3 regions of the Priestia sp. J2 genome follow, and region 1 is predicted to be linked to each of the others. Evidence: riboswitches for the same ligand, from Rfam matches in the RefSeq annotation. Region 1 holds a riboswitch; each other region holds the start of a gene.
What was found. A riboswitch is a leader RNA that binds a small molecule or an ion and turns the genes downstream of it on or off. The one in region 1 is predicted to bind cobalamin.
Positions count from the first base shown of each region.

Region 2: another riboswitch for cobalamin. It lies ahead of nikA (nickel ABC transporter substrate-binding protein); the one in region 1 lies ahead of LJY09_RS13055 ((2Fe-2S) ferredoxin domain-containing protein).
Region 3: another riboswitch for cobalamin. It lies ahead of LJY09_RS09550 (ABC transporter substrate-binding protein); the one in region 1 lies ahead of LJY09_RS13055 ((2Fe-2S) ferredoxin domain-containing protein).

Region 1 is NZ_CP086208.1:2,588,167-2,596,275, reverse strand. Features, by position in the region: gene LJY09_RS13080 (hypothetical protein) at 1-3, shown strand, start outside; gene brnQ (branched-chain amino acid transport system II carrier protein) at 43-1,398, opposite strand; gene LJY09_RS13070 (cation:dicarboxylate symporter family transporter) at 1,786-3,057, shown strand; gene LJY09_RS13065 (M42 family metallopeptidase) at 3,165-4,202, shown strand; gene LJY09_RS13060 (hypothetical protein) at 4,555-4,713, shown strand; cobalamin riboswitch at 4,860-5,039, shown strand; cobalamin riboswitch at 5,157-5,337, shown strand; gene LJY09_RS13055 ((2Fe-2S) ferredoxin domain-containing protein) at 5,438-5,818, shown strand; gene cobJ (precorrin-3B C(17)-methyltransferase) at 5,832-7,454, shown strand; gene LJY09_RS13045 (sirohydrochlorin chelatase) at 7,472-8,109, shown strand, end outside.
Region 2 is NZ_CP086208.1:482,572-490,680, reverse strand. Features, by position in the region: gene LJY09_RS02610 (YfmQ family protein) at 1-432, shown strand, start outside; gene LJY09_RS02605 (GNAT family N-acetyltransferase) at 1,008-1,535, opposite strand; gene nikA (nickel ABC transporter substrate-binding protein) at 1,605-3,146, opposite strand; cobalamin riboswitch at 3,290-3,480, opposite strand; gene ftsZ (cell division protein FtsZ) at 3,483-4,487, opposite strand; gene LJY09_RS02590 (tautomerase family protein) at 4,847-5,236, opposite strand; gene LJY09_RS02585 (hypothetical protein) at 5,404-5,562, opposite strand; gene LJY09_RS02580 (TRM11 family SAM-dependent methyltransferase) at 5,823-6,776, shown strand; gene rluF (23S rRNA pseudouridine(2604) synthase RluF) at 6,814-7,530, opposite strand; gene LJY09_RS02570 (MFS transporter) at 7,807-8,109, shown strand, end outside.
Region 3 is NZ_CP086208.1:1,902,849-1,910,957, reverse strand. Features, by position in the region: gene cobS (adenosylcobinamide-GDP ribazoletransferase) at 1-370, opposite strand, end outside; gene LJY09_RS09570 (bifunctional adenosylcobinamide kinase/adenosylcobinamide-phosphate guanylyltransferase) at 367-927, opposite strand; gene cobD (threonine-phosphate decarboxylase CobD) at 924-2,003, opposite strand; gene cbiB (adenosylcobinamide-phosphate synthase CbiB) at 1,978-2,964, opposite strand; gene LJY09_RS09555 (adenosylcobinamide amidohydrolase) at 2,969-3,577, opposite strand; gene LJY09_RS09550 (ABC transporter substrate-binding protein) at 3,666-4,625, opposite strand; cobalamin riboswitch at 4,884-5,017, opposite strand; gene LJY09_RS09545 (thioredoxin family protein) at 5,108-5,422, opposite strand; gene LJY09_RS09540 (YpjP family protein) at 5,611-6,213, opposite strand; gene LJY09_RS09535 (class I SAM-dependent methyltransferase) at 6,594-7,373, opposite strand; gene LJY09_RS09530 (BrxA/BrxB family bacilliredoxin) at 7,508-7,945, opposite strand.

The sequences.
Region 1 (8,109 bases):
TAAGACGCCAAAATAAAAAGAGGATGCACTCGCATCCTCTTTTTATTTAATCAATTTTCTTGAAGTGTTTCTGTTCGTATTATCATTTGTACGAAGGAAGGTAATGCCAAGACCGATTAATCCTCCTACAATAGCAGGAACTACCCAGCCGAGACCCACTCCATACATAGGTAGAATCGATGTAAACAGATCGTTTACTGCGGCAATTTTGAATCCAGCAGCATTTAAGCCATCAAATAAACTAACGATAAACGTGAACAGAAGGCTTACTTGGTAAACTTCAGAACGTCCTTTAAATAAAGGATGTAAGAATGTTAAAGCAATTAACACAATAGCTAACGGATAAATAGCTGTTAAGACTGGAACCGAAATAGCGATTAATTCCGTTAGGCCAAAATTTGCTACAACGGCACTGAAAGCTGATAAAATGACAGCAATCAACTTATAAGAGACCTTTGGAAACAGCTTATGGAAAAAAGATGAACAAGATGTTACAAGACCTACACTTGTTGTTAAACAAGCAACGGTAATCATCAGACCTAAAAGAATTCCTCCGTAAGAGCCAAAGTAGTAATTTGATACTTCAGCCAAAACCGTACCTCCGTTATCAAGACGTCCAAGCTCTGATACGCTTGAAGCACCCATATAGGACAATGCGCTATAAATAAGAGCTAAAATAACGGCAGCGATAGCCGTAGCTTTTGCACAAATTGTAATAATTTGTCGGTTGGTTTTTGCCCCTTTTTCTTTAATTGCATTAATAATAATAATTCCAAAAACAAATGATGCTAATGTATCCATTGTTAAGTAGCCTTCTTGGAAGCCTTTGAAAAATGAGTGTGTTGTATAAGCTTCGCTTGGTGCTTCGAACTTTCCAATTGGGTTCACAACGGCTACAACTACCAATATTCCAATAAACGTTAATTTAATAGGTGTTAAAACTTTTCCTACTAAATCGACAATTTTCGCAGGATTTAGCGAAAAAAAGCACGTAATCGTAAAGAAAATTACCGTGAAAATGATAAGGGGAAGGTGACCTGAATTTTCTGATAAAAAAGGCTTAACGCCAATTTCAAACGAAACACTTCCCGTTCTTGGCATTGCAAAAAGCGGTCCGATTGCCAAGTATAAAATCGTAGTAAAGATAATACCGAAAGCTGGGTGTACGCGACTAGCTAAAGACTGCAGATCCTCTTTTCCGGAAAAACCAAATGCGAGAACGCCTAGCAGAGGCAGACCTACACCCGTTACTAAAAATCCAGCATTTGCTGACCAAATATTGCTTCCAGCAGACTGACCTAACATCGCAGGGAAAATTAAATTACCTGCGCCGAAGAATAGGGCAAAAAGCATAAAGCCAATAACCACTATAAATGAAAAAGGAACTTTGTTTGACACATTAAAACCTCCAAAATTATAAATGCTTTTTATTATCGTGTTGAATAATTAAAATTTTCAGAATTTTATATTCGAATAATAAAAATAAACATGTATCGTATTATACTAACCTAAAATGCATATTTCAATATAAAATTTTATTTTTTTTATTTATTCGCTGAAATAGCAAAAATAGAAAAATACTTAGCAAAAAAATCTCAGTGTACAACAATTATTTGATATGATAAAACAGAACCGTAGCTTTTAAAAATTTGCATGTGCGGCCTTACATCCTTATTAGTAAAGAACTGTTTACATAAGGTGCTGTAAGGATGTATATTTATACACGGTTCGTTGAACCGCATATGCTCGATAGGTGAAAGTCAACTGTGCGAAAGGAGCAAGAAAGTGAAAAGGTTAGGTCTAGCAACTCAGATTCTAATTGGACTGATCTTAGGCGTAGCTGTAGGTGCTATCTTTTACGGAAGCGATACGGCCATTTCTATTTTACAGCCAATTGGAGACATATTTATTCATTTAATTAAGATGATTGTCGTACCGATCGTGATTTCAGCATTAATCGTAGCGGTCGCAGGAGTAGGCGATATCAAAAAATTAGGTAAGCTTGGCGGAAAAACAATTCTTTATTTTGAAATTGTTACAACCATTGCGATTGTAGTGGGGATTATTGCCGCTAACTTATTCCACCCTGGTGCAGGGGTTGATATGGGACATATTGCAAAAAGCGATATTTCTCAATATGAGGCAACGGCAAAAACGTCTGAAAGTACAGGGATTGCTCAGGAGCTTCTTCATATTGTTCCGACAAACGTCTTTCAGTCGGTAGCAGAAGGCGATCTTTTACCAATCATTTTATTTTCCGTACTGTTTGGTGTAGGCGTAGCTTCGATTGGACAGAGAGGAAAACCTGTTTTAGCCTTTTTTGAAGGCGTCTTGGATGCAATGTTTTGGGTAACTAATTTGGTGATGAAATTTGCTCCAGTAGGTGTATTTGCACTTATTGGTGTTAATATTATAAAGTTTGGTGTCGGATCACTTATTCCATTAGGGAAATTAGTGTTCGCCGTTTACTTCACCATGATTTTCTTTGTGCTTGTGGTTCTTGGAATTATTGCTAAAATGGCTGGAACAAGCATGTTTACGCTCATAAAAGTGTTAAAAGACGAGCTGCTTCTTGCTTTTACAACAGCAAGTTCAGAAGCCGTTTTACCATCTCTTATCAAAAAGATGGAAGACTTCGGTTGTTCTAAATCGGTTACATCGTTTGTTATTCCAACAGGCTACACGTTTAATTTAGATGGTTCAACCATTTATCAGGCGCTGGCATCGCTGTTTATTGCTCAAATGTACGGCATTGACCTTTCCATTATGGATCAAATTCAGCTCCTTCTTGTGCTAATGTTAACCTCAAAAGGGATGGCTGGTGTACCAGGGGCATCGTTTGTAGTTGTACTTGCTACGCTTGAATCTATGGGCTTCCCTCTTGAAGGCATGGCATTTATTGCAGGAATTGACCGCATTCTTGATATGATGCGTACCACAGTTAACGTAGTAGGAAATGCTTTAGCTGCAATTGTAATGTCCAAGTCTGAAGGCGAGTTTGATAAGCAAAAATCATTAAATTACACAAATGAATTAAAGAAATCAAACATAGCTTAAAACAAAAAAGCCGGGCAGCTGCCTGGCTTTTTTGTTTGGAGCTGCCTGTTATCTTTTTTGAAACATATGGTAAAATAAAAGAAATGAGAGACAAAGGAAGTGTCATAATGACGGAAACTGTTCAGTTAATTAAAAAGCTTGTTTCGATTCCCAGTCCTTCTGGAAATACAGAAAAGGTGATTTCATTTGTCGAAGACTATGTAAAAGAGCTAAATATTCAAACGTATCGCAATCGAAAAGGAGGCTTAGTCGCTACTATTCCCGGTAAAGATACGGATCATCACCGCATGCTGACGGCTCATGTCGATACATTAGGTGCTATGGTAAAAGAAATCAAACCGAGTGGACGTCTGAAAATCGACTTGATTGGAGGGTTCCGCTACAATTCCATTGAAGGAGAATATTGTGAAATCGAAACGTCAGCAGGAGAAGTATTTACAGGGACCATCCTTATGCATCAAACATCTGTTCATGTGTATAAAGATGCAGGTAAAGCTGAGCGAAATCAAGATAATATAGAAATTCGATTGGATGAAAAAGTACATAGCGCAGAAGATGTTCGCAGTCTTGGAATTGAAGTCGGCGACTTTGTTTCGTTTGATCCTCGTGTAGAAATAACAAAAAGCGGTTTTATTAAATCTCGTCATCTCGATGATAAAGCAAGCGTAGCTTTATTGCTTCAGCTCATGAAAACAATTCAAGAAGAGCAGATCGAACTGCCATACACTACGCACTTTCTTATTTCAAATAATGAAGAAATTGGATACGGAGGAAATTCTAATATTACGCCTCAAACGGTAGAATACTTAGCGGTTGATATGGGTGCCATGGGAGATGGACAATCTACTGATGAATACACCGTGTCTATTTGTGTAAAAGATTCAAGCGGCCCATATCATTACGGTTTGAGAAAGCATTTGGTGGAGCTAGCTAAGCAGCATGATATTCAGTACAAATTAGATATTTATCCGTTTTACGGATCAGATGCTTCTGCTGCTATTCGTGCCGGGCATGACATCGTACACGGCTTAATTGGTCCAGGAATTGATTCTTCTCATGCGTTTGAGAGAACGCATCAAGATTCATTAAACCATACGTACAAGCTTCTTTACCACTATGTGCAATCGAACATGGTTCTGCTTTAAGAAAGGAATATTTAATTAGTGTATTTTTATGCAAAACAAAGAGCAGGACGGGACTGTGATGTCTGTACTTTCCTTTCCTAAAAAAGAAGCCGGCTGTCCGGCTTCTTTTTTTAATAAATACTATATATTTTTTTACTGATGAAGCAACAGTTGGTAAAAAAAGCACCTTTTTTAAAGAGGTATAATACGGCTTAAACCTTTTGTACATTTTGTTCATTTACAGAAGTTAAAATGTTTTTAAATTTTTAAAAGTTTCTTGTGACAAGTTTTGTAGAATGGGTTTTCAAAAGGATATGGTTTCGTCATAATGTGGATATAGCGATCACTACAATAATCGGAGGCGAATCTTTTCATGTGGGTACTGACGGTATATGCTGGAAAAGAAATGAAAATGTTTGAATTTGAAACTGAAACGCAGGCGAGAGAAGCTTTTGCAAAAACAAATGGCTGTAAAGTTCTTTCAGAAGTCGTGTATTATAATGATCCTCATTTAACATTAGTAGCTATATAATAAAAAAACAAGAGCTGACTTTATGCTCTTGTTTTTTTATAGCTTCTTGTATCTTACGAAAAGAATAGAGTTGAAATAAAAAAAAATGTACGCTATGATATGGTAGTTACTTCTATTATTCTGATAGTTTAAAAGGTTCATATATATCAAACAGCAACAGTAAAGATGCCAAGAAGGCTTAATAGGGAAACTGGTGAAAGACCAGTACTGTCCCCGCAACTGTAAGTGTGGACGAACGAGTATAACCACTGTGGAAAAATCACGGGAAGGTTCTCAAGTAGAATGATACACAAGTCAGGAGACCTGTCTTTATTGTGAAGTTTCTATTTCTCCGGGGAGCGGGAAGGGAAACGTTGGCTTAAAGTGGCATTCGTGTACACTTTTATTCTGACGTTTTACCCGCTCGCATATTAGCGAAGCGGGTTTTTCTCGTAGCACAAAACTACATATCGTGCAAAAAAGGTGCGCAATGTTCACATTGCGTTAAATGGGAAGTCTGGTGTGAAGCCAGCGCGGTACCCGCCACTGTGAAGAGGAGCTGATTGCATATGCCACTGTATTCGGGAAGGCGCAATCAAGTGATGAATCGAAGTCAGGAAACCAGCCTTTTTCTAATGCGAAGCTTACCCTACGGGATATAGGTGGAAGTGCAAAAACTTAGTTTGAATTTTTCTGCGCCTCTATCATTGATAGAGGCGTTTTTTTAGTAAAGGAGCGAATAAGTGTGACGACGTGGAACTTAAATGGAACAAAACATCACGTATTGATTTGTAATGGAAGCAGCTGTATGAGAAAAGGTGGAGAAGAAGCCACGCAAGCTATTCGAAATAAAGTGACTGAACTGAATCTAGATGAAGCGGTTCACACAACCCGTACGCGCTGTAACGGAAGATGCAAAGATGCTCCTGTAGCTATCGTGTACCCTTCAGGAGATTGGTACAAGCAGGTCACTGAAAACGTAGCTCATCGAATTGTTGAAGAACATTTAGCAGGAGGCTGCAGTATAAAGGAATCACTTATTTATGAATATGATCAAAACGGTTTTGTTTCTCCGGAAAAGAGTGACTCCATAGAAGGAATTGACAAAGTAAAAAGTAACGCATAAAGGAGGAGCTAGCATGAAAGGTAAACTGTTAGTTATTGGATTCGGCCCAGGAAGCTTTGAACATATTACACAGCGAGCAAGAGAAGCCATTCAAGAAAGTGATATGATCATTGGTTATAAAACCTATGTGGAATTAATTCAAGGACTATTAACGAATCAGCAAATTATTAGTACAGGAATGACCGAAGAAGTAAGCCGTGCACAAGAAGCCGTAAAGCAAGCTGAAGCGGGAAAAACCGTGGCGGTCATTTCAAGCGGAGATGCAGGAGTATACGGAATGGCCGGCCTTGTGTATGAAGTGTTGATTGAAAAAGGATGGAAAAAAGAAACGGGCGTAGAGCTGGAAGTGATTCCTGGCATTTCGGCTATTAATTCATGCGCATCCCTCCTTGGGGCGCCCGTGATGCATGATGCCTGTACGATTAGTTTAAGTGACCACCTTACGCCTTGGGAGTTAATCGAAAAACGAATCGAAGCAGCTGCACAAGCAGATTTTGTAGTAGCTTTTTATAATCCGAAAAGCGGAAGACGCACAAGACAAATTGTGGAAGCGCAAAGGATTTTATTAAAATACCGTTCCCCCGATACGCCTGTTGGTCTTGTGAAAAGCGCTTATCGTGACCGTGAAGAAGTGGTAATGACCAATTTAAAAGACATGTTAAATCATGAAATAGGCATGCTGACTACCGTTGTTGTCGGAAATTCATCTACGTTCTTTTACGATGACTTAATGATTACACCGCGCGGGTATCAGCGGAAATATACCCTCAACCAAACAGAGCAGCCGCTAAGACCGCATCAGCGACTTCGAAAAGAAGCAGAACCATGGGCTCTTGATCAAGAGGAGACTGTAAAGCAAACGGCTTCAGCTATTGAAGATGTTCAGAATACAAAAGAAGAAAAAGCAGCTTCACGAGCTCTGGCAGAAGAAGCGCTTCAAGCAATTTTAGGTGAAACTACTTCACCGGTCGTACACCAGCCAATTGAGTCTATTTTTGAAGTGGCAGTTAGTCCAGGGCTTGCAAATAAGAAGTTTACGCCCGTTCAAATGACAATACTAGCAGAAGTTGTTGGTGAAAAAGGTACGATGGAGTATACGCCTGACCATCAAATCAAACTGCAAATTCCAACGGCTCAGCCAGATGTGATTATTAAAAAGCTCCAATCAGCTTCCTTTTTACTATCTCCAGTCGGAGACGTGTTTACAATTAAAGCGTGTGATTTTTGTGATGGAGAAAAAAGTGACGCCATCCCGCATACGGAACAATTACAAAAGCGTCTCGGTGGAATGGACATGCCAAAAGAGCTGAAGCTTGGTATTAATGGATGCGGTATGGCCTGTTACGGTGCTGTTCAAGAAGATATCGGCATTGTCTACAGAAAAGGTGCGTTTGACTTATTTTTAGGGGCTAAAACGGTTGGACGAAACGCCCATTCAGGTCAAATTGTGGCGGAAGGCATAGCGCCCGATGACATTGTTGAAATAGTGGAGAACATTGTCCATGAATATAAAGAAAAAGGTCATCCAAATGAGCGGTTTCATAAATTCTTTAAGCGTGTGAAGAATGTTTATGGATTCGACTATCAAGATATAACACCAAAAATAAAAGTAGAACCAGCTCCGTGTGGAGATTAAAAATGGGAGGGCATTATATGAAATCAGTTTTATTTGTCGGTCATGGAAGTAGAGATCCTGAAGGGAACGATCAAATTCGCGAGTTTATCTCGACTATGAAGCATGATTGGGACCCATCTATTTTAATAGAAACGTGTTTTCTAGAGTTTGAACGTCCGAATGTAAGTCAAGGCATTGATACATGTGTGGCAAAAGGAGCGACAGATGTAGTTGTAGTTCCAATTATGCTCTTGCCAGCTGGCCACTCAAAAATACATATTCCGGCGGCTATAGATGAAGCTAAGGAAAAATATCCACACGTAAACTTCGTGTACGGACGTCCCATTGGCGTTCATGAAGAAGCCCTTGAAATTTTAAAAACGAGATTACAAGAATCAGGAGAAAATTTAGAAACTCCAGCTGAAGACACGGCTGTTATTGTCTTAGGACGAGGAGGAAGCGATCCTGATGCAAACAGTGATTTATATAAAATTACGCGCCTTCTTTGGGAAAAAACAAACTACAAAATCGTCGAAACTTCTTTTATGGGCGTGACCGCTCCATTGATTGATGAAGGAGTGGAACGATGTTTAAAACTGGGCGCTAAAAAAGTGGTTATTCTCCCGTATTTCTTATTTACAGGAGTACTAATTAAGCGTTTGGAAGAAATGGTGAA
Region 2 (8,109 bases), 2.1 Mb from region 1:
GTATTACTTTCCATCATTCTTGTAAGTGCACTCAAAATATTAATAACGTGTCTTCCAACTCCAGTGGTCAAATGGCTTATGACTAAATTTCAATTACACCCAACACTTGATGATCAAAACGCTACTGTCACAGTTGATGGGAAACATTTAGAAGGCAAAGACAAAATGCAAGTGATTGATTATTTTAATAAAGCAACATTTTTAAAACAATATTATGTCCATGAAGGAAATAAGGACTATTATAAACACCTAGAAGACAGTGAAACTCCACTTGTTATCGATACGAAAAAAGGGAAAAACGATGTTCGACTATGCGTATACAGCTATCATGATCATGTCGACGTCGTGAAACAATACAAAAAGAAGATTATCGCCTACAGCCTGCTGTCTGATCACCTTCAAAAGCAGTCCATAACAGCTGACCTAGCTTAAACCAGTCGCCTACAAGGCGGCTTTTTTAGTTTTTAGTTTTAGTTTGAAGTTACCTTACTTAAAAATACCAAACTTTAACATTAAATCTAATGCTATAACATAAATTAATAGAATTTTCTAACTTTTTTAAGAGGTGATGGATAATGCTTTCTTTGTTAGGGTTTGGCATGATTGCTACTTTTCTTTCTTTTCAAGTGGGCCTTTGGGACAACTATTATCATGACAATTACAGCCATTTTAACGAACGCTGTTTCCCTTTAGACTCCTACTATAAAAAAAGGAAGCCGACTACCATAAGGCAATCGGCTCACACATGTAGGATATTGATTTAACACTAACAAAGTACAACACAACACTAGTAATTATATAATATATTTCATTATTTTGAAAGCGATTTCATATATATTTTTAAAAATATTTTGTTACTTGTTTTTTACAGAAAAGAACCACGTTTCAGCCAATTCGAAACGTGGTTCTTTTCTGTAAGGACTTGCCCTACAGGCTATAAATGTAAGTTACGTTCATTATAGCATGAGCCCATATACAGATTCCATGGTAATTACTGTATGATCTCGTTACGTTACGACTCGTTGTATTTTTCTGTCCATGTGCAGCGTATTCCATGGTTCATCCTGTTCAGCTAGCCTTTTGATAAAGCCTTGTGAAGCCCAAAAAGGAATAGCGCCAGGTAAAAAAGGATGAGTATGCAGATACAGCGTGTCATAAAAATGACTTTGGGCAAATTGTTCAACTGCTTTTAACAGCTGCTGTCCAATGCCTAGACGCCGGTACGCTGGATCGACATAGCATTTTACAATCTCAGCTGCAGTTCTATGTTCATATCGCTCTTTTAATGCATGAAACCGTCCATCGTAAGCGTATAAACCAATGGTTCCAATTACTTGTTGATTTTCCGTAACAGCTGCAAAAAAAGCAGCGTCTTTCGCTTGAACGTAATGTTCATTAAAATGAAGCAAATCCACAGGAAGCCGATTTTTTTCCAGCATAGGAAATAGCTCATTCCGCATATTCATGACAAACTGAATCACTTCAGCATCCTTTTCTTTTACTTCTTTAATTTGATACATTTGTACTTCTTGCACGTTTACTGTCACATCCTTTTAGCGATCATTGTATACTTTTTCTTTTCTCTGCTTATGCTGCAATGTTAACTACGGCGTTACGTCTAAATGCTGAGTCAGCATATAATACTCGCTTGGATTTGTTGTCCAGTTTTTCACTTTTTGATTATAAGCAACAACAATGTTTGGATGTACAATCGATGACGTCAGCATTTTTCTATTAATCAAAGCGGTTGCTTGTTTGGCTAACTGATCTCGTTTTGCGTCATCTACTGTTGAATTTAACTGTTCTATCATTTTTGTTAGCGTATCATCATTAATCCGGCTGGCATTTAAACCACCGCCGGGCAAATAGTTCGTACTTAAATAATAGCTGGCATCTCCTCTAGGTGCTGTGATAAGGCTGTACAATGCTAAATCCCAATCATCTTTTGCCATTACATATTCATCGCTATCTTCAACTAGGTGAATCTTAATAGTAATTCCTAACTCTTTGGCATTAGACTGTATAAGCTGAGCAATTAAAGGCAGTTCTGGCAAAGAACTATATGTGACAAGAGAGAGCGATAGTGGCTTTCCATTTTTGATTGCTTTGTCATTTTTGATTTGATAGCCTGCTTTCTCTAAATATTTTTTAGCAGATGTCATACCTCTTTGCTCATTAGCAGTACTATCAGCAAAAGGAAATTGGGGTAAAAATGGACCTCGAGCCGCTGCCGCTTGATTGTTCATGATGCTGCTAACAATTTCTTTTCGGTTCAATAAGGTATCGATAGCTTTTCTTACATTTTCGTCTTTTAATGCGTCATTAGTTTGATTGTAAAGCAATAAATGGGTGCGCACACTAGGTACTCCACTTACTTTAAAAGACGGATCTGTTTGTAAAGTGCCCAAGCTTTCTAAAGGCGGGCGATAAATAATATCGGCTGTTCCAGATTGAAGAGCAGCAACTCGCGCATTAGCATCTTCGTTAAATCCAAAGATCGCACTTTTCAATTTCACTTTTCCACCCCAATAATTTTCATATCTTTCTAATTTTACTTGATTTCCTTGATCAAAAGACAAGACGCGAAATGGACCCGTACCAATGGGCTTCTTAGCTATATTAGAAGCATTAACATCTATAATAGCTGTATTTGGATGCACTAATTCAGAAGGAAATTTAGGCATTGGTTCTTTTAATGTAATTGTCAGCGCATGACTGTTCGCTTTCATTTCTTTAATATTTAAAGCGTTTTTCATCGCATAACTTTGGTCTATCGTTCTTTGAAGAGAAGACTTAACGGCATTTGCATCCAGCGCTTTTCCGTTTTGAAACGTGATGTTCTTTCTTATCATAAATGTCCATGTAAGGCCGTTATCTTTCGTTTCCCACTTTTCAGCAAGCCAAGGCTTTATTTTTAAATCGTCGTTGATTTTAACAAGCGTCTCCCCTACTCCCCCACGAACTGCTGTATAATTATCGTCCGTATGAGGATCAAGCGTTGCAGATGTAAAATTAAATAAAAACGTCACACTTTTATCCGTTTTCTTTCTTTCTTTTATACTTACGCTCTCTTCATTAGGAGCGCAAGCAGTGAGGCAAAGTAACATGAGAAATATCATAGATACAAGTTTTTTATTATTTATCATTCATTTTTCCACCTTCTATTTTAATACACAAAAAAAGCACTTCTAAAAAGAAGTGCTTGCCTTCACAACAAATTCAGATAAACGTATCCCTTGTTTATCGTATTTTTGATTCTGCCAAAACACCTCCCTATCCTCGTAGGTTATTGTGTGCTGCGATTTATGGCAGGTCTCCTGGCTTCAAGTCACTGCCTTATACCGCCTTCCCGTCTCTAAATAGACAGTGGCTTTTTGACATAAGGCTCCTTGTTACAGTGGCGGGACCGCTCCGGATTTTCACCGGATTCCCTTTTAAGGCAATTGAAAAACAATTGCCACCATAAAAGCTGGTTATTTAATTTAGTAGCGTGCTCTTGAAACTCTAGAAGTGGAAGCTGATGGTGAAATATCTTCATCATCAAATCCAGTGGCAATAACGGTTACCATCATTTCGTCCTTTAAATCTTCATTAATCACAGATCCAAAAATCATATTTAAGTCCTGATCAGAAGCGGACGTGACAATATCTGCTGCTTCCTGTACTTCGTAAAGACTCAGGCTGCTGCCGCTCGTAATGTTCAGCAGCACGCCTCTTGCTCCATCAATCGATGCATCTAGCAGCGGACTAGAAATCGCTTTTTTCGCTGCTTCAATTGCTCGATCTGATCCCGAAGCTCGTCCGATACCCATAAGCGCAAATCCTTGATTAGACATAATTGTTTTTACATCAGCAAAGTCAAGGTTAATCAGCCCTGGAACAGCGATTAAATCTGAAATACCTTGAATACCTTGGCGAAGAACATTATCTGCTTCACGGAATGCTTCAAGCATAGGTGTCTTTTTATCAACGATTTCAAGCAAACGGTCGTTTGGAATGACAATAAGGGTATCTACCGATTCATTCATCGCAGTAATACCGCCTACTGCTTGCTTGGTACGTTTATTTCCTTCAAACTTGAAAGGACGAGTAACTACTCCAATTGTTAAAGCATTTAGTTCACGGGCAATTTGGGCAATAACCGGAGCTGCTCCAGTACCAGTGCCTCCCCCCATGCCAGCTGTTACGAATACCATATCTGCGCCTTGCAGTACTTCTTGAATTTGCTCTCTGCTTTCTTCTGCAGCTTCTCTTCCTACTTCTGGATTAGCTCCTGCACCTAATCCTCGCGTTAATGCCGCACCAATCTGCATTTTCACATCTGCTTTAGATAAATTAAGCGCCTGAGCATCCGTATTAACGGCGATAAATTCTACCCCTTGTACACCATGTTCAATCATACGGTTAACGGTGTTATTTCCTCCACCGCCGACTCCAATTACTTTAATTCGCACTAATGGCGATACATCTCCATCAAATCCAAACATTCTAAGTTCCTCCTCAATGATCAAAATTACTTTCTCTTATTATCCGAAAAAACACGTGAAGAACCTTTTACTCCTATGTTTAACGCGTAACTGTTCTTTTGTTTTACAGATTTTATACATTTCTCTTTTAACCTTTAAATCTTTACATCTTTATGTAAAATTATTGTTGTTCCGAAGTTAGTACGCCGAACTCTTTTTTGGTTTTCCCACTCAAAACGGCATATAAGCTTATTGTATCATTCATTTGACAGATGTCTGTATTTAATTTTGAGTAAGATGTGACTAAGAGAATAATATTTTTATAGACAAAATGAGAAAAAGCCCTTAGAAATAAGGGCTTCTCTAGATAATAAACCATTTTATAATTTCCCAGTTAAGAATTGAGCTTCTCCCATACCAAAGCTCCAGTCAGCATTACCGTTTTCAACAATTGAAATCATAATGTCGCTTGGCTGAATTCCGCAGCTTTCTCCCAGCTCTTTTACAATTAATTTGTAAAGAGCTTGTTTTTGCTCTTCTGTTCGCTGTTTGCTCGTCACACTTATAATAACCAAATCCTTGCTTCTCTCAAAGCCAAGACCTGTATCTTCAATAATCATTTCATGAGCAGGATGCTGATGTACAATTTGATAACGATCGCGTTCTGGGACGCCAAAGGCTTCTAGCATCGCTCGATGAGTAGCGTCTAGTAATGTTTTTAACTCTTTTTCGTCTCTTCCTTCTATTACATCAAATCTAAGTAATGGCATACTAAGTAACCTCCAGCTTTTTGTCTAATGTATTATTGCTTTATCATATCACAACTATCATTTGTAAAAAAAAGATACGCTATTCACAATGTGCTCTCTAGTGAAAGAGACCTCAAACTCTTCAATAAAAGCTGAACCTAATAAAAAGAAATGAGCAGCATAACGGCTCATTTCATTAGTACAAAAATATTTATAATAAGAGCTAAAATACATGCAGATACAATGGCAATGAGTACGTTCATCACAAGGTTTTGCGAGGATGTTTTAGCTTGTTTTTTCATATCAGCCCGACTCATCTGTTGCTTTTCATGATCACTTTTAGACATCACGTAGCCTCTCCTATTCATCAAAATGTCAGCAGTGTATAAATGATTTTTGAGAAACCTTGATCCAGTTCTTTTGTATAAACAGCAGCACATGCAGGTTATCATCAGTTATTTTAGCATGTTTTGTCAAATAAGTGGACTATGTAGCGCTTCAATTTAGTATTCACAGCCAAATATATTTAAATTCGTTGCTTTTCTCTTCTTTTCTCGCTATTGTTTGAGAAGAAGGATAATTAGATACGATAAAGGATGATACGATATTGAATAACCATACGCAGCTGCCTCAGTATATCTACACATACGCATGCAGCGAAGAGGAACTCTCACTATGTCAATTAGAGAGACGCTCTCTTTTTGAAATTGAAACTGAGAAACCTATCATAAAAAGCGCCGTTAAACTTGATCCAAGCAGAAGCCCTTTTATCAAAGAGCGATTAGATATTATGTATGAATCAGATGACCTTGCAGATATTTGCAAACAAGTAGAAGATATTGACCTTGGAGATCAAACATTTAAACTCATTTTTATGAAAATTAATGACTTAGAAAAAGATCAAAAAATAAGCTATAAAGGTCAGCGTGCGATTGAACGTGATGTGGGTTGGCATTTTGTAGCAGAAGCAGACTTGCATAACCCTGACCATTTGTTTGGAATTGTTCCATTTGAAGGACGCTGGTATTTTGGAAAATATCAAAAAAGCGAAGCTGTATGGCTGCATCATTTGAAGAAACCGCGTGAATACTCTACGGCACTCAGTACCCGCCTTGCAAGAGCTGTAGCTAACATTGCCGTTCCAAAGCCTGAAGGAATCAAAGCGATTGATCCATGCTGTGGTATTGGTACAGTCCTCGTAGAAGCTCTTTCAATGGGCATTGATATTGTAGGACGCGATATCAACCCACTTGTGACCGACGGATCTCGTGAAAATATTGCGCATTTCGGCTTAAAGGGTGATGTCAAAACCGGACCGATTTCGGATGTTACCACTCACTATGACGTAGCGATCATCGACATGCCTTACAATCTCTACACCCACGCGACGCCTGAAGATCAGCTTTCTATTTTAAAACACGCTCGCCGCTTTGCGGATAAAGTAGTCGTAATTACAGTAGACACGATTGACCATATGATTCATGAAGCTGGCTTTTCTATTTCAGATCGCTGCGTAGCGCGCAAAAGCGTATTTTCTAGACAAGTAGTTGTATGCGAATAAAAAAAGACACCAGTCTAACAGGCTGGTGTCTTTTGATTTACCACTCTTTAGGTTCATAGTCTAATTCTTTGAATAGCTGCGTACGCTCTTTTTTCGTTAAATCTCTCCATTGCCCAACAGGCAAGTTGTTTAAGTGAATATTCATAATACGCGTACGCTGAAGTCGGTATACTTCATATCCGAGCACTTCACACATACGGCGAATTTGACGATTTAAGCCCTGTGTTAAAATAATTTGAAACTCGTACTTAGACAGCTGTGTCACTTTACAAGGAAGCGTTTTTGTACCTAAAATTTTTACTCCCTCAGACATGTTTTTGATAAACTCGGGTGTAATCGGCTTATCTACTGCAACAATATATTCTTTTTCATGCTTGTTTTCTGCACGTAAAATTTCGTTAATAATATCGCCGTCATTTGTAAGTAAAATTAAGCCGTCTGAATCCTTATCTAGTCGTCCGACATGATGAATACGCAAAGGGTGATTGACTAAGTCAATGATGTTTCCCTTTACTTTTTTCTCACTCGTACTTGTAATGCCGACTGGTTTATTAAGTGCAATATATACATTATTTCGAGCAATCCGAAGCTGTTGGCCGCTTACTCGAATATCATCGCCAGGCTTAACTTGATCTCCGATTTTTGCAACCTTTCCATTAACGGTTACTCTTCCTTCACTAATTAACTTATCTGCCCCGCGTCTTGACGCTTTGCCAGATTCACTAATAAATTTATTCAGTCTCAGGTGAATCACAACCTTACATTTAAAAATTTTAAAATTTGTCTCTTCTATTAGAAACCGATATGTGTCAATTTCTATACCGTCCCTATCGTAACATGCTATACGCTTCTCGTCTTCTTTTAATTTCATTACTTGACTATATTTTTTTAACAGAAATAAAAGGATAGCCTCAAAATACTTTGTAAACTTATTCTTAACATTTCAAGCAATGCTTACACCTGTCAAACCAACGTCAATCTTCACTCCTATACAAGACCTAAACGTCTGGATTGACTGATCAGTATAGAGTTGCTACCATCAGGTTTTCTTATGCTTCCAGGAGGAGTAACGCTGGCTCTAACAGCTATGGTCGGAGGAAGTTTGTTTGATAAAATTGGATTTAAACCGCTGCTTTTAACAAGTTTAATTCTGTTAACGTTTATTTTAAGTTTGTTCACTACCATTTCAAGAGAAACAACCACGATGACCGCAGCTATTTTATACGCTGCCTTTACAATTGGCGTAGGTTTAAGCATAGGACCCGTAATGACGCTTGCTTTAAATCAAGTACCTAAACCGCTTCACGCTCACGGTTCAGCCATTTCAAATACG
Region 3 (8,109 bases), 690 kb from region 1:
GAAGCAGAACAATAAGAGAAAGAATAGCAAAAGACCCAACGTGCGGATCGCTTAAAATCTGCAGTTTCTTTTCCTTTGACTGATGGGAAAAATACGCATCACTTACATCCATCCACCCGTCTACATGAAGACCACCCGTTAAAACAAGCGGCAAAAGCAAAACTAAAATACTGCTAACAATAGCAGTGATAGGTGAATAGTGAAGCAGCTGTAAAAAGCTATAAAACATTAAACCTAGTAATATGCCAATCCAAGGCAGAACAAAAAGTGAGCGTGCCGTTCTTTTTTCAGTCCATTGAACGGTTTTAGCCAGTGGTAAGATCGTAAAAAACTGAAGAGAGATTCGTAGTATGGCTATCCATTCTTTCATTTGCTTACACATTCCTTTCCTTTTTTAAAACGGGAAAGTCCCGCTTCTACACAAATAGCCACATCTGCTTTTTCTACAATATACTGATGTAATTTCCCTAACATATGCATATAGCTATATGTCGGCTCCTCTAACACGCCCGCTTCAAACAGTTCATTAGATACTAGCACGACCGTCTGAGACTGCGCAAACAGCTTATCGAGCGCTTCTATCATCTGACGAAAAACCTCTTGTTTACCTTCTTTTGTTTGCCACCTTTTTTCGGTTAAAAAAAGCTCATTGGCAAGCCAGTTTGTGACACAGTCCAAGAGTATAGTATCATCACTTCGAAGGTTTGGAAGAATTTGTTGTAAATCTACAGACTGCTCGATCGTTGCCCAAGGCGTGTTCGCCGCTTGACGTTCTGTTTGATGAAGCTGGATACGTTTTTGCATTTCACTATCTGTTTGCCGGCTTGTGGCAATATAAACAGCGCGCTTTGTACAAAAAGTTTGAACCATGTTCTCCGCTGCACGTGATTTGCCGCTTCGAACCCCTCCGCTAATAAAGATGATCATATTTCATCGAGTCCTTGTTTGATTACGTTAAGTAAATAGTCATTTTCTTCTTTCGTTTTCACAGCCAAACGGATATAGCGTCCATTTAAAAATGGGAAGTTTTCAGTATGCCGAGCTACCACACCGCGGCTTGCTAAATAGATAAGCCAGTCGCGCGTTTTAATAGAAGACGGAACGCTGCAAAGATAATAGTTTGTTTGAGACGGAGAAACCAAAAGCCCCCATTCTTCTAGTTGACTCAAGATCCGTTTTCGTTCTTGTTTAATATAATGTACGGTTTTTTTCACAAAATCTTTTTCATCTACACATATCATCCCTACTTGCTGCGACAATCCGTTTACACTCCAAGGAGGTTGTTTTTTAGACATCTTGCTAATAATTTTTTCATTTGCCAAAATATAGCCAAGGCGAAGCCCCGCAATATTAAACATCTTTGTCATCGAACGCACAACAATGAGATGTTCATAGTTTAGAATAAGAGAATCAAATGAAGGCTGATGTTCGACAAAATCAATAAATGCTTCATCAATTATTAAGTATGTACCATGATGAGCAGCAGCTTTTACTACTTTCATCCATTCCTCGTGACTATACATAACGCCCGTTGGATTATTTGGGTGACAAATCCATAGTACTTTTATATCCGGAAGAATACTCATAATCAACTCTATATCCCAGCTCCAGCCATTTTCTTCAGCTAAAGGAACGTATGTCACTTCACATCCATACGCTTTACTTGCCTGTTCGTATTCGACAAACGTCGGCTGTACAATCCCCGCTTTCTCTCCTGAAAATAAAGAAGCAATAAGGAAAAAAGCTTCAGCGGCCCCATTTGTGGGCAGCACTTGGGCAGCGGAAACATGATGATGAGCTGCAAGTTTATTTTTTAGTTCTGTTACTTCAGGATCAGGGTAACTAAACGCAGCTTCCTTGAATTCGTTCCACTTTTCGTGAAGAACAAGGGGAGCCCCTAAAGGATTTGTGTTTACGCTAAAGTCTTTTAGATGCGACAAATTCTCGGCCCCTATTGCTTTTAAAAAGACATTGGGGTTAGCTCCATGTGTAGGTAATAGCACTAATAACTCCTCCTAACAAAAGATAGAATAACCACGTAGCATAGACCGTCCTTTTCATAATGAAAACAGCTTGTTCAATATGACCGGGTTGCAGGGGAATGAGTGGTTCGCCCATTTTTGCACGATTAGATTCTATGCCTTTATATGTATTAAGCCCGCCGAGTTGAATACCTAAAAGGGCAGCCACTGCACTTTCCCCGTATCCGCTATTTGGACTTGGATGCTTCTTAGCATCGCGCTTAATCAAACTCGTTACATGCCAAAGAGAATATTGGCTTTTTGCTACATTAACAGCGGTCATCACCACTGCAGTTAACCGACTTGGAATATAGTTTAATACGTCATCGGTTTTTGCACTAAAATAGCCGAACAGAAAGTAGCGGTCATTTTTATACCCAACCATTGAATCGCATGTGTTAATAGCTCGGTAAAAAAAGGCTAGGGCTCCCCCTCCTATAAATGCATAAAAAAGCGGAGCTGTAATACCATCACTTGTATTTTCAGCCACGGTCTCTACCGTCGCTCTGGCAATTTCTCCTTCTGATAAACGGTCCGTATCTCGTCCCACAATCATGCTTACTTCATATCTAGCTTTCTCCATATCTCCTAGCTGAAGCGGCTTTTGCACCTTATAAGCAGCTTCGCTTAAGGAACGAGTGGATATAGTAGTCGCAATCATTACGCCCTCTACTAAAACACCTAGTATAAAATGAACTCCGTACAAAGCATGAAGGAATAAAAAAGGAATAACTCCTGCGAGCACCACCATACTTATCACAAGAAGCAATCCTTTGAATCGTTTTCCTGCGCCTTTATTTAATCTGGAATCCATCCAATAAATCCACTTGCCAAACCAGCGAACGGGATGCGGCCAATTTTCTGGGTCACCTATGATTCGGTCAATGAGTAGAGCAATCGTCATGGCTGTCAGGTGTGCAATCATCGCTTGTGCAATACTCATTTCTTCACCTCTTTTCCTTAAGTGCCTGCTCTAAGCTTATTTTTACCAGCTTGGCTACCGCTTGACCTAAAGCGGTCATAGAGCCTGCATATTCATATAATGGTCCTTGCTGAGACGCTGCAACTGAGATACTGTCCGTAGATGTTCCCGTAGCAATCGTCTTTGTAGCTGGATCTATGACACCCAGCTGTGACAGCGTTTTTGTTTTGGCTTCTGTAGCGGCAATAAAAAGCTGTAAAAACGCCGCATCCGTAAGCCTGCCTTCCACGAAAAAAAACATATTAATTGTACCGGGAGAGGAATAGAAAGGGACAGCTTCGTCAGCTGTAATATCCACTGCGTTTCCTACTCCAGCCGTTATCACGGAAGCTACTCTTACTCCGTAGCCTTCATAACAGTAAATCGCTCTTTCTTTTAACCAAACCGCTGTCATCAACCCTACGATTTGCTCATGGCGCACATTTTCTTTCATCAAATATTGCTCATACTCTAAAGAAGGAGTATCTGAATAATAGTCTTTATGAACAAATCGATTGTAAAAGGTGTCCGTTTCCGTGATGCCTGTTCCTAAAACGCCTGAGCTGTATGTTTTATAAGAAGTCTCGGTTTTCATGATTAAAAGCTCAGGCCGTTCTTCAATTTTAAGATGTGAAAAGGGACCAATCCCCTTTTCAATTCGAACTGGAATATGGTCCCTCTTTTTATTTATTGTACACCTCAGGGTATACTGCTTTTGCTAAGTCCTCTAAGCCATCTACAATACGAGGTCCTAAGCGGTTGATTTTGTTTTGATCAACCTTTTCGATGTTCCCCTCTTTTACAGCAGTCATGCTGCTCCAAGCGGGACGCTTCATAATCTCATTTTTGTCTGCATCATACGTTGCGATAATAACGTCAGGGTTTAACTTAACAACTTGCTCTTCAGAAAACTTAACCCAACCCTTTTCACTAGCCGCTACGTTATCAGCACCGATCATAGTAAGCATTTCGTTCATGAACGTACCTTTTCCTGTTGTATAAATCTCAGGAGCTCCCGATACCTCTATCCATACTTTTTTACGATCTTCTTTTGAAATCGTTTTTGCTTTTTTCTCAATTGAAGCTACTTTTTCTTTCATGTCTTTAATTGTTTGATTAGCTTCTTTTGTTTTACCCGTTAATTTACCAATTTGCGTAATAGAATCATAAACCGTATCAAACGTTGTTGAATCTTTTACAACAAATACCGGAATACCCGCACTTTCAATTTGTTTAAATACTTCATCTGAAACGCCCATACTTGAAGCGTGTGCCAGCACTAAATCAGGATTTAAAGCAATAACTTTTTCTGCATTAACGTTCATATCTCCCACCTGCGCTTTTTTCTTTACGCTTTTAGGATAATCATCGTTGCTTGTGACACCGACTAATTCTTTTTCAAGGCCAAGGGCATATACAATCTCCGTATTACTTGGCATTAATGAAACAATTTTCTTAGGCTGTTTTTTCAACGTAATTTCTTTATCACGCGCGTCTTTTACCTTCACTGGAAACGCAGCTTGTGACGTTTGTTCTGTATCTTGCTTCGTTTTTTTATCACTGTTGCTTTGGCTGCCTGCACCGCATGCAGCAAGTACGATGACTAACAGCGCAATAATGGAATACGAAAGCCATTTTTTCATCTAAATACTCCCCCTATATATTGTTCATTGTGAATACGAAACCTCCACGTTAAAGAAAAAGCAAATGATCATGCAAAAAGCAGCGCTATCCCGTTTTTTCCGCTTTGACTATGTATACTGCTCGGCAGCAGCTTCAAAATAAAAAAGCTTTACTTTCAATTGAAAGCAAAGCAGGTAACGTCAAGATAAGCAGGAAAAGAATCCGTTCACTATACTTGATATGTATGTTCATTACCCTGCTTCACCCTTCCTCGAAGGTTTCACAGCTAACAATAAGGCAGGTCTCCTGACTTACGCACAAAGCGCTTACAGTGGCGGGACCGCGCTGGTTTTTCACCAGACTTCCCTTTTCACTCAATCTTTAAATTGAGACCTTATTGCTTTACGATTATTCACTTGTCCTAGTATACCCCACTCATCGAAAAATGGAAATAGCCATTCTCACAAAAAAAGCTGCGAGAATGCTCTCGCAGCTTAGGGAATTAAAGAGTTGCTAAAAATTCACGGACCGCTTCAGGCGTTTTAGCATTTGCACTGTGCAGGTGCGCAATTTTTTCACCGTTTTTATATACAAGAAGAGAAGGAATACCCATTACATTGTTTTCAGCAGAAAGTTCTTCAAACTCATCCTTGTCAATTTTAAACCATGCTTTATCTGTATTTTCGTCAACGATTTCATCAATAAACATATCCAAACGTTTGCAATCAGGACACCACGTTGTCGTAAAAATCCCAACGCTTAGTGTTTCATTCTTAATTTGTTCGCGAAATTGTTTTTCTTCCGTAAATTGTTTCATTGTGTTACCTCCAGCGTCTATTCGTTCCTTCCTACAATTCTATAGTAAGAAGTCTGACTTCATTATAAACGATTTTTTTATCGTTGTGCTAATGTTTCAGCTTATTTAGACCATAACGGTTTTAGACGTAAAAAAATGCTAGCTTAAAAAAGCTAACATTTCGAAATTGTAGAATGTTGTGTCTATTATCAGCTGAACCACTTAGGCGGCATGTTTCGGTTCCAATAAATTTTCCCTAAATCATAATGCTTTTGAAAATTATCTGCGGCCGCATGATAGTGAAAATTAAACCAGTATCCATCTTTTGGAGGATTTTCACGCCGTACATGAAACCGTATTAAGTCCTGACCGGTTTCCCGGTCATATACATGGAAAATCTTTTCACCGTAGCCAGCAGCAGGGTGCTCGCTTATCTCGAGATTCTGAATTGACTGTTCAAGTTCAGTGCCAATGTCGGTCAGCACTTCTTCAATTTTAGGTAACACTGCTTGACGAAATTCATCTTCAATGACAGGACCAATTTTTGTTCCGAATTTTTCCACTGACTGTTTTTCAGCTGATTCCATTGCATACGTAACAAATGATGAAACGTCTTCATATTTTGGTTCTTCATATGGCAAATGAATATCTTCTATAACAGCTGTGACAGGAGTTGTTTCTCTTACATACCCTGCTTTATGTTGCTTGTCCGCTTTTGCATCATCAACGTATAAATATTCTGGTGGAGTGACAAGCCCAAATGTAAATACTGTAATAAATACAATTAGCATTCTTTTTATCCATCTAGGCATTCGTATCTTTCCTTTCTCATCTTTTCCCATATGGTCTTTTCATATTGTAAAATTCATTATCATAACTCACTAGGTATTGTAACATACTTATTAATTTTTTACCTATATTTGCTTATTCATTTATGCTGTCTACGGGCATTTGACGACTTTTCAGTTACCACCTTCCTTCTTCTGTTTGAGGTTGTCACACCGAGCGGAAACCTATACAAGATATTCCTTTTTTGCTGGATGCTTAAACACAAAAGTATTTTTATGTTCAAAAATATATCATACTTTTATGAACTTTAGATGAAATTCATAAAAAAAACTTCCAAAACTTTTTAATTCCTAAAAGGTTTTGGAAGTCTTTTCAATGAGCGTAATTAATTTTACTTTTTTGGTTATTTTTGTATATCAATTGTCCCGTAATGAAATTTTGATGTTTTTCGTTTTTGCACAGTAAATCCATGCTCTTTAAAACGACTGCTTTTCCAATGATCTTTTAGCACGACCTTTTGTTTGGCTACTCTTTTTGCTTCTTGTATAGCCATTGGCGTCAGCGTGGTATACAGTGCTATTGCTTTAATACCGTTAATTCCATTCGATTCCTCAATTTGTTCTTGAAACATAGGATCAAAGTAGACAACATCAAAAGAATTATCTTCACAACACGCCAAAAACGATTCAAAATTTTGATGAACCACGTTTATACGCTTCATTGCATCATTCAACTCTTGTACGTCACTTTCCCAATTTAAAAGTCCTTGTTTGACTAAATAAGCTACATAGCGGTTGCCTTCTAGTCCGACAACTTTCCCACTTTTCCCTACCGCCACGCTCGCCATCATACTATCCGATGCAAGACCAAGTGTACAGTCAAGCACGCTCATTCCTTTTTCTAAACCAGCAGCTTCAATAAACGGATCACGTTCTCCCCGCAGCCATCTCTTCACTCTAAACATAGCGGAATTTGGATGAAAAAAAATAGGTTCCTCTTCACTTTGGACGTGCAATTCTACTCTATTTTTACCGACAACCAGCACGTCTGCCGCTTCAAGATTTTGAAGATCTGCAACAGATTTCTTCTCTCTTGTTACAAAAGGTATACTTAAATCAGCGGCTACTTGTTTGGCTTTTACAATCATCTGTTCATTTGTTCGACCAGCAGTCGTAACAATCACTTTCATAACTCCCCCTACACTGTTTGGCTATTTACATAAAGAAAAAGGATGCCGATAGACATCCTTTTTCTTATAAAGTATATGCGATTTTTCTTTAAAAATCTATATACTAGATGTGACAAAAGCAGGACATTTTATGAACAGTGCTGCTTAAAGCCATTTAAAATGTTTTCAAAAATAACTTCTAACGGCTGACCTTCAATTTCATGTCGAGGAATAAAATGAACAACTTCTTTTCCTTTTAAAAGTGCCATAGACGGTGATGAAGGCTCAATGTCCCCAAAATATTCACGCATTTTAGCTGTTGCTTCCTTATCTTGACCGGCAAAAACAGTTACCACTTGATCTGGTTTTTGCTCAGACTGTAAGTACGCTTGCGTTGCTGCAGGACGTGCTAAACCAGCAGCGCATCCACAAACTGAATTAACGACAACAAAAGTTGTTCCTTCTACGTTTTCCATAAAATCAACTACGGCTTCCTCTGTTGTTAATTCTTCATAACCGGCTTGAGTTAATTCTTGACGCATTGGTTTAACTAACTGACGCATATATTCTTCATATGCCATTGACATATTAACATTCCTCCTAACAATCATTCACGCTAAAAGCATACTATAAAAACCAGGAAAAATCTAGCTACTCACTCTTCAAATCCTTATCGCTGTCCCGTTCTCCTTTTTCATTTGACAAAAAAGATTAAAACCGGGTCATATCATCTAATTTTTTTCCATAAAAA